Regions from separate parts of the Gordonia jinghuaiqii genome, predicted to be linked through region 2. Evidence: riboswitches for the same ligand, from Rfam matches in the RefSeq annotation. Region 2 holds a riboswitch; the other holds the start of a gene.
The links. A riboswitch is a leader RNA that binds a small molecule or an ion and turns the genes downstream of it on or off. The one in region 2 is predicted to bind S-adenosylmethionine.

Region 1: it holds a riboswitch for S-adenosylmethionine, as region 2 does, so the genes downstream of both, H1R19_RS08440 (bifunctional o-acetylhomoserine/o-acetylserine sulfhydrylase) here and H1R19_RS19070 (aminotransferase class V-fold PLP-dependent enzyme) in region 2, are expected to answer to the same signal.

Annotation. Positions count from the first base shown of each region.
Region 1 covers NZ_CP059491.1:1,895,963-1,900,172, reverse strand. Annotated here, with positions in the region: gene H1R19_RS08445 (PE-PPE domain-containing protein) at 1-1,260, opposite strand, end outside; SAM riboswitch class IV at 1,615-1,735, shown strand; gene H1R19_RS08440 (bifunctional o-acetylhomoserine/o-acetylserine sulfhydrylase) at 1,799-3,136, shown strand; gene metX (homoserine O-acetyltransferase MetX) at 3,153-4,210, shown strand, end outside.
Region 2 covers NZ_CP059491.1:4,277,549-4,281,758, forward strand. Annotated here, with positions in the region: gene H1R19_RS19060 (oxygenase MpaB family protein) at 1-192, shown strand, start outside; gene H1R19_RS19065 (hypothetical protein) at 360-860, opposite strand; gene H1R19_RS19070 (aminotransferase class V-fold PLP-dependent enzyme) at 868-2,202, opposite strand; SAM riboswitch class IV at 2,220-2,335, opposite strand; gene H1R19_RS19075 (isochorismate synthase) at 2,443-3,516, shown strand; gene H1R19_RS19080 (O-succinylhomoserine sulfhydrylase) at 3,574-4,210, opposite strand, start outside.

The sequences.
Region 1 (4,210 bases), 2.4 Mb from region 2:
GCCGGCCGGCACGGCCGCGGTGTTCGACCCGGACACGGCGACCGGTCCGACGATCTCACCTGCCCAGTACCGGACGAAGTTCACCGGCAGCATCACGATGCTGCGCACGCTGTCCGCCAGTGCGGTCACCCCGGCGAGCAACCGGTCCGGGGACAACGTCACGATGCCTTGCAGGATGTCCTCGAAGACAAAGACATTCGGCAGGTAGGCGCCGTATCCGAGTTGCGGCAGCGACGGCAGGAACCCCTGCATCAGAGCGACGACCGGCTGCAGATTCGCCAGTTCGATGCCGAACGGGAGGTCCAGCGTCGGCCTCCCCGACAGGAAATCGCCGATCTCGCCGGTGTAGCCGACGTCCCGTGCCCACCCGCCGACGAGTTCGGCGAAGGCCGAGTCGGCGCCGACCATGCAGACACCGGTACCTGCCACGTCGCATGCCACCGGGCGGGTGGACCACTGCTGATCGGGGTCACGCCACATCGCGTAGGGGTAGAGGTTGTGTTTGGTGAAGTAGCCGAGCAGCCCGTCGATCGCACCGATCGGGTCGTGAACGGGGTCGGGGAGATCGCAGATCGGGTCGCCGTCGACGCAGACCGACACGACGCTGCCCTCGAGCACGCCGAATCCGCTGTCGGCATCCGTCTCACCGCGCGGGCCCGACATCGTCAGACCGGGGATGATCCCGATCAACGACAGTTCGATGCCGCGGCCGGTCTTGTCGCCGGTACGGCGGGGGTCGGAATACAACTCTCCGGACAGACCCTCGGTGTTGACGAGTACGTCGTCACTGGTGTCGTCGGGGGTGTTCTCGACGTCGACGAGGCGGTAGGTGCCGTCCTCCCGGGGATCACCGTTCTCGTCGACGGGCGCCGACGTCCCGATCCCCGCGAGCACGTCGCCGGCCACGCGCGCCCCCTGGGAGTAGCCCGCGACGACGACCGGCTTCCCCTGACACGCCGCCTGGTACCCGGATATCGCCCGCGCCGTCGCAGCGGCGCCCTGCCCGGTGCTGTCGTCGTAGCCTGCGGCACCCATCGGCCAGATCGTGGCGGGGTACTCGGCGTCGAGGACTCGATACTTGCCGTCTCCGGTGTACCGGGGATCGTCGTCGGCAGTGCCGGGTGTGTTGTCGGGCCCGATCCCCGTGTAGCGCTGCCGCACCCCGATGAGGCCATCGGCCGGGTCGTTGGTGCCGGCGACGGCGATCACCGCTCCGGCACCGCAGTCCGCGCTCTCCGCAGACGCGGGCGCCCCCGTCATACAGAAAGCGGCCGCGACGGAGAATCCGGTGGCCGAGGCGATCCACAAGGCCCCCCGTCGAAACCGGAGGTGTGTCATCGCAGCCATCGTCGCTCCTACCCGGACCCGGACCAAGTCGCCGATCATTCCGATGCGGCCGGGGCTGCGGTGAACCCTAGATCCACCATGGGCAGACCGACACCGCTGGAACGGCGGCGTCGCCCGCGAGCTGGGCGTTCACGACAGGAGCCACCCAAGTTCACCCGGTCGGACTACACCTTTGAATACACGAATTCCGGGCAGGTGAGGGGGTTCGGTTCGCGGTGACCGGGAGGGTTCTCAGTCGGTCACATCCGTGTTATATCCTTGTCGCCAGGTCATGAGTATCAGCGTTAAGCCCCGGCTTGCTGATCGGCAACCCTCCAACCGCGGTGGGGTGCTCCGGGTGATGACATGGTTGTGGGATCGCACAGCGATGCCCCGGCAAGCGCGGGTCCGAAGGTCGGACCCCAACAGGGTCGAGTTTGGCCCTGCCGACCGTAGAAAGTGATCAATCGTCATGTCTGATGCCCCAGTCGGCAACTCCACCGAAGACACCAATCCAGTCGACAACTGGAGCTTCGAAACCAAGCAGATCCACGCCGGGCAGGCCGCCGACGCCACCACGAACGCGCGGGCCCTGCCGATCTACCAGACGACGTCCTACGTCTTCAACGACACGCAGCATGCCGCGAACCTCTTCGGTCTCGCCGAGCCGGGCAACATCTACACCCGCATCATGAACCCGACCCAGGATGCCGTCGAGCAGCGCATCGCCGCACTCGAGGGTGGCGTCGCCGCGCTCCTGGTCGCCTCCGGCCAGGCCGCCGAGACCTACGCGATCCTCAACATCGTCGAGACCGGTGGACACGTCGTCTCGAGCCCGCGTCTCTACGGCGGGACCTACAACCTCTTCCACTACACGCTGCCCAAGCTCGGCATCGAGGTCAGCTTCGTCGAAGATCCCGAGGACCCCGCCTCGTGGCAGGCAGCGATCCAGGACAACACCCGCGCACTCTACGGCGAGTCGATCTCCAACCCGAACAACGAGATCCTCGACATCAAGGGGATCTCCGAGGTCGCACACCGCAACGGCCTGCCCCTCATCGTCGACAACACCGTCGCCACCCCGTACCTGATCAACCCGCTCGCCCACGGCGCCGACATCGTCGTGCATTCGGCCACCAAGTACATCGGTGGACACGGCACCGCGATCGGCGGCGTCATCGTCGACGGCGGCACCTTCGACTGGCGCGGACAGCGCGACGGTAAGGACCTGTTCCCCGGTTTCACCACCCCCGACCCCAGCTACCACGGTGCCGTCTTCGCCGACCTCGGCGCACCGGCCTACGCACTCAAGGCCCGCGTCCAGTGGCTGCGCGACACCGGTGCCGCCATCTCCCCCTTCAACGCGTTCCTGCTCGCGCAGGGCCTGGAGACGCTGAGCCTGCGCATCGAGCGCCACGTCGCCAACGCGCAGAAGGTCGCGGCGTTCCTGGAGGGTCACGCCCAGGTCGAGTCCGTCGCCTACGCCGGCCTCGAGTCCTCGCCGTGGTTCAAGCGCGGCCAGGAGATCGCGGCCAAGGGCCAGGGCGCGATCGTCGCCTTCGAGATCTCCGGCGGCGTCGACGCGGGCAAGAAGTTCGTCGACGCACTGAGCCTGCACAGCCACGTCGCCAACATCGGCGACGTCCGCTCGCTGGTCATCCATCCGGCCTCGACCACCCACAGCCAGCTGACCCCCGAGGAGCAGCTCGCCGCCGGTGTCACCCCCGGTCTGGTGCGTCTGGCCGTGGGCATCGAAGGTATCGACGACATCTTGGCAGATCTCGAACAGGGATTCGCGGCGGCCAAGTGAGACAGGTGAGGCAGCGTTGTCGGTGAGTATCGACCTGAGCGCGAAAGCGTCTGATCAGCCCGACTGGGAGTCGATCCCGGACGGGCAGCTCGTCGGCATCTCCATCGGCTCGCTGCCTCTGGACAGCGGTGAACGGATCGACGACGTCACCCTGGCGTTCCAGCGCTGGGGGACGTTGTCGCCGACCCGCGACAACGTGATCCTCACGCTGCACGCACTGACCGGCGACTCGCATGTCACCGGTCCCGCCGACGCCGACCACGACACCGCCGGTTGGTGGGACGGTCTGGTCGGTCCCGGCCAGGCCATCGACACCGACGAGTGGTGCGTCATCTCGGCGAACGTCCTCGGCGGCTGTAAGGGATCGACCGGGCCCGGCTCCATCGCACCCGACGGGCAGCCGTGGGGCTCACGGTTTCCGCAGATCACCGTCCTCGATCAGGTCCGCGCCGAGGTCGCCCTGCTGGACCTGCTCGGAATCGACAGTGTCGGAGCGGTTCTCGGCGGATCGATGGGCGGGGCCCGCGCACTCGAGTGGGTCATCGAATACCCCGATCGGGTGCGCAGCGCACTCGTCCTGGCTGTCGGGGCCCGCGCGACCGCCGATCAGATCGGCATCCAGTCCGCGCAGATCGCCGCGATCAAAGCCGACCCGGACTGGTGCGGCGGCAACTACCACGGCACCGGCCGCATCCCGTCGAACGGCATGGGGATCGCACGCCGGATCGCCCACCTCATGTATCGCAGCGAACCCGAACTCGACGCGCGATTCGCCAATCATCCGCAGGGAGAAGAGAATCCGCTGACCGGCGGGCGCTACGCGGTGCAGAGCTACCTCGACCATCAGGCCACCAAGCTGATGGAGCGCTTCGATCCGGCCAGCTACGTCGTACTCAGCGAGGTGCTCAACCATCACGACGTCGGACGCGGTCGCGGCGGTGTCACGAAGGCCCTCAACGAGTGCACCGTCCCCGTGATCGTCGGGGGTATCGACTCCGATCGCCTGTACCCGTTGCGGCTGCAGGTCGAACTCGCCGAAGAACTGGGTAACTGTGTCGGCGGCCTGCAGGTCGT
Region 2 (4,210 bases):
GAGTTCGCGGTGATGTGCCGGATTCTCCCGATTCTCTATCGCCGGGCGCCCAAGCGGATTCTGATGACGCCCCTCGCATACAACCGCTGGCAGTACGAACAGCTGGTACACAAACTGGAGGAAACCCAACTCGAGTCGTTCCGTCCCGATCCCGAACTCACGCCGCAGCATGTCTCGCTCGAGGGCGGGTGATGTGAAGACCGAGGATCTGCACGTCGTCGGTGGCGACTGTCTTCGCGCCTGCACGAGTGGCGGCGGGATCGTCCCGGTGGAGCAGTGATCTTGTCGATCGGGTCCGCACTCGCCGTCGTACCTCGCATACCCGACCGGCGACAGAAGCATCGCTTCGCGCGCGCAGCCTAGGCGACGCGGTATCGCGCGTTCTCGAAGACCGGCAGGACCTGTTCGCGGATGCGCTGTTCGGTGGCCGCCCCGTCGATCGGGGTGAGGATCACGGCGTCGGCGACCTCGGCGGCATAGATGTCGCGGAGCAGCGTCGTCAGGCCGGAGACGGTTCCGACATACCGGACGGTCTCCGAGTCGATCGCCGCGAACCGCCCGGCATGTTCTGCCGCTGCACGCGCGGAGGCCGCCTGAGGCGCGATCGCCACCTCGACTTCGAGGGCGACGACGAACTTCGCCGGATCGTGGCTTCCGGCCCGGAGCAGCGACCGCGCACGCTGCGCGTCCCGTAGCGTCTCGCGGCGCACCACGAGCGGGAACGTCCGCGCGAGCGGATCGCCGGCGACGGCGATCTGGAACTGCGGGCGTCCGATGCTGACGGTGTTGGTGGCGGCGGTGCCGGTGGAGGTGTCGGTGGCACTGTTCCGGGCCGCTGGTGCGTCGAGTTCGATGGTCATCTGAGTGTTATCCCTCGTCGAGTTCGGGTCGTGTGGTGGGTGCGTCAGCCGCCAGTGCGGTGAGCGCGTCGAGGAGACGGTCGACGTCGTCGGAGGTGGTCCCGGCGCCGAAGCTGGCGCGGACGGCGCCCCCGGGGTGGCCGAGGCGCTTGAGCAGCGGATGTGCGCAGAACTTGCCGTCACGAACCCCGATCCCGTGTTCGTCGCTGAGATATTCGGCGACGACCCGCGGGGCGAGGCCGTCGACGACGAAGCCGGCGATCCCCACCCGATCGGCGGAATCGGCGAAGATCCGTAGCGGCCGTACGCCGTCGATCGCGGCCAGCCCCGCGTCGAGGCGTTCGCACAGACGCAGCTCGTGCAGTCCGATCGCTTCCGGTCCGAGGTCGGCGAGGGCGGTGCAGGCCTCGGCGATCGACACCGCACCGAGCACATTCGGCGAACCCGCCTCGTGGCGGGCCGCGCCCGTGTGCCAGGTGGTACCCGTCTGCCGGGTCCCGCTCACGTCGACGTCGAGCGTCGCTCCCCCGCCCGCGAGGTAGGGATCGGCCGCGTCGAACCAGTCCGACCGACCGATCAGGACACCGGCGCCGAACGGCGCGTACGCCTTGTGACCGGAGAAGGCCAGGTAGTCGATGCCGTGACTGACCATCGAGAGGGCCCGGTGGGCGACGAGTTGCGCGGCGTCGACCAGGATGCGGGCGCCGTGGCGGTGCGCGATCGAGGCCAGCCTGCTGATCGGCAGGACCTCGCCGGTGACGTTCGACGCCGCGGTCACGGCCAGCAGCGACGCCGGCGCGGACGCGAGTTCGGCTTCCAGTGCGGCGAGAGTGTCCTCGATGGTGTCGCAGGCGGTGACTACGCGCGCGCGGCGGCGGCCGTCCTTCGGCGTGCACCACGGGAGGAGGTTGGCGTGGTGTTCGATGTCGAGGACCACGACGTCGGCCGGGGTGATGGAGGCCGCCAGATTGATCGCGTCGGTGGTGTTGCGGGTGAAGACGACGGTGTCGTCCGGGCGGCCGCGGACGAAGCTCCGCACCGTGTCGCGGGCCGCTTCATAGCGACGCGTGGTGAGCTGCGACAGATGACCGGCGCCGCGATGGACGCTGGCGTACTGGCCGAGCGCTGCGGCGACCTCGGCCGCCACCGCGCTAAGCGCCGGTGCGCTGGCGGCGTAGTCGAGGTTGGCGTAGGCGACGGTCCGCCCGTCGGTGAGCGGTACCTGCACGTCGGCACCCACGACCGGCGCCAGCGCCGGGATGAACCGGCCGCGAGAAGCGGCGGTGTCGGCGGGCGTGACGCGAGCAGAGGACGAAACGGGTGCTGAGAGAACAGCGGTCATGACAAGAGCTCCTCGAGAATCCACACTTGCCGCGTCCGGGTTCGGTACGCAGCCAGGTCGTCACCCGGAGCACCCCACCGTGGAGGAGGGTTGCCGGCCAGCGAGCCGGGGCTTGTCACTGGCACTCATGACCTACGACACAGATTCGCCGACATTGCCCTGACGTGTCAATTTTCATTCAGCGTGATTCGAAGTTAGGGCACACTTACCTGTAGCGTGGCGGGCGTGTCCCCCACAGATGTGTTCGTGTTGTCGCGCCCGCACGGGACCGTGCGGGGCCGGGGAGTGACCGCTGCGTTCACCGACGTCGACGAGGCGTCGGCATCGTTGAGGTCCGGCGCGGTGAGATCTCTGACCGGCGCGATCCCCTTCGACGTCGCCGACACCGCGGCGCTCGTGGCGCCGGAGGCGCTGCTGTCGACCGGCACTCCCCTGTCCGGCGGGGCACCGCTGACGCGTCGTGCGGTCTCGACCGTCCTGCACCCCACCGGCGAGGAGCACCGTGAGCGTGTCGCGCATGCCGTGAAGCGCATCGTCGCCGGCGACGTCGGCAAGGTGGTACTGGCACGCAGCGTCGACATCGTGCTCGACGACGCGGTACGACCCGCCGAACTGCTCGACGCACTCGCCGGCGGCAACGCCGGCCACAACGCCTTCGGTGTCGATCTCGGCGCGGCAACGGGGTCGGGATCGTGGCTGCTGGGCGCGAGTCCCGAAGCGCTGCTCCGCAAATCGGGCCGGACCGTGACCTGTCACCCGTATGCGGGGTCGGCTCCGCGATCCCCCGATCCGGGAATCGACCGCGCAACCGCCGAGGAGCTGTCCTCCTCGGCGAAGGACCTCGCCGAACACGCCTTCGTCGTCGAGCATCTGCGAGAGCGGCTGACGCATCTGTGCGACGACGTGCAGGCCCCGTCGACCCCACAGCTGGAGTCCACCGGCGAGATGTGGCATCTCGCCACCCCGATCCGCGCGACGCTGCGCGATCGGTCGACCACCGCCCTCGACCTCGCACTCCTGCTCGGACCGACGCCGGCGGTGTGCGGAACACCGAGTGATGTTGCCGCCCAGATCATCCGGGAGGTCGAGGGAGATCGCGGCTTCTACGCCGGCGCGGTGGGATGGTGCGACGCCGCAGGCGACGGCGAATGGATGGTCACCATCAGGTGCCTGGAACTCGCCGCCGATCGTCGGAGCCTGCGCACCTGGGCCGGCGGCGGCATCGTCGAACACTCCGACCCGCAAGCCGAGCTCGACGAGACCGCCGCCAAGCTACGGACCGTGCTGAATGCTCTCGGCATCGGGGAGATCTGAGCCAGGCTCGGCGCCACTTTCGGCCCAGCCGGTGCCCGATTCAACCCTGGGCCTGATTCAACCCAGTGCCTGATCGAGATCCCCGAGCAGGTCGTCGATGCCTTCGAGCCCGACCGACAGGCGCACGACCGAGTCGCTGAGGCCGATCGCGGCCCGACCCTCGGGGCCCATCGCGCGATGGGTTGTGGTGGCCGGGTGGGTGATCAGCGACTTCGAGTCCCCGAGATTGTTGGAGATGTCGACGATCCGCAGCGCGTTGAGCACCTCGAAGGCGCGCTTCTTGCCGTCGATGCCGTCGTGGTCGTTGAGCTCGAAGGTCACCACGGTACCGCCGCCGGACATCTGCGAGGTGGCCAGCGCGTACTGCGGATGTGATTGCAGGAACGGGTATTTCACCCAGCGCACCCGCGGATCACTCTCCAGGAACTCGGCGATGCGCAGCGCCGAGGCCACCGAGGCGTCGACGCGCAGGCGCATCGTCTCGAGGCCCTTGACCAGTGTCCAGGCGTTGAAGGGGCTCAGCGCCGGACCGGTGTGACGCATCAGCTGCTGCACCGGGCCGTCGATGTAGTCCTTGGGCCCCAGGACCGCACCGCCCATGACGCGCCCCTGGCCGTCGATGTGCTTGGTGCCCGAGTACACGATGACGTCGGCGCCCAGATCCAGTCCGCGCTGCAGCAGCGGGGTGGCGAAG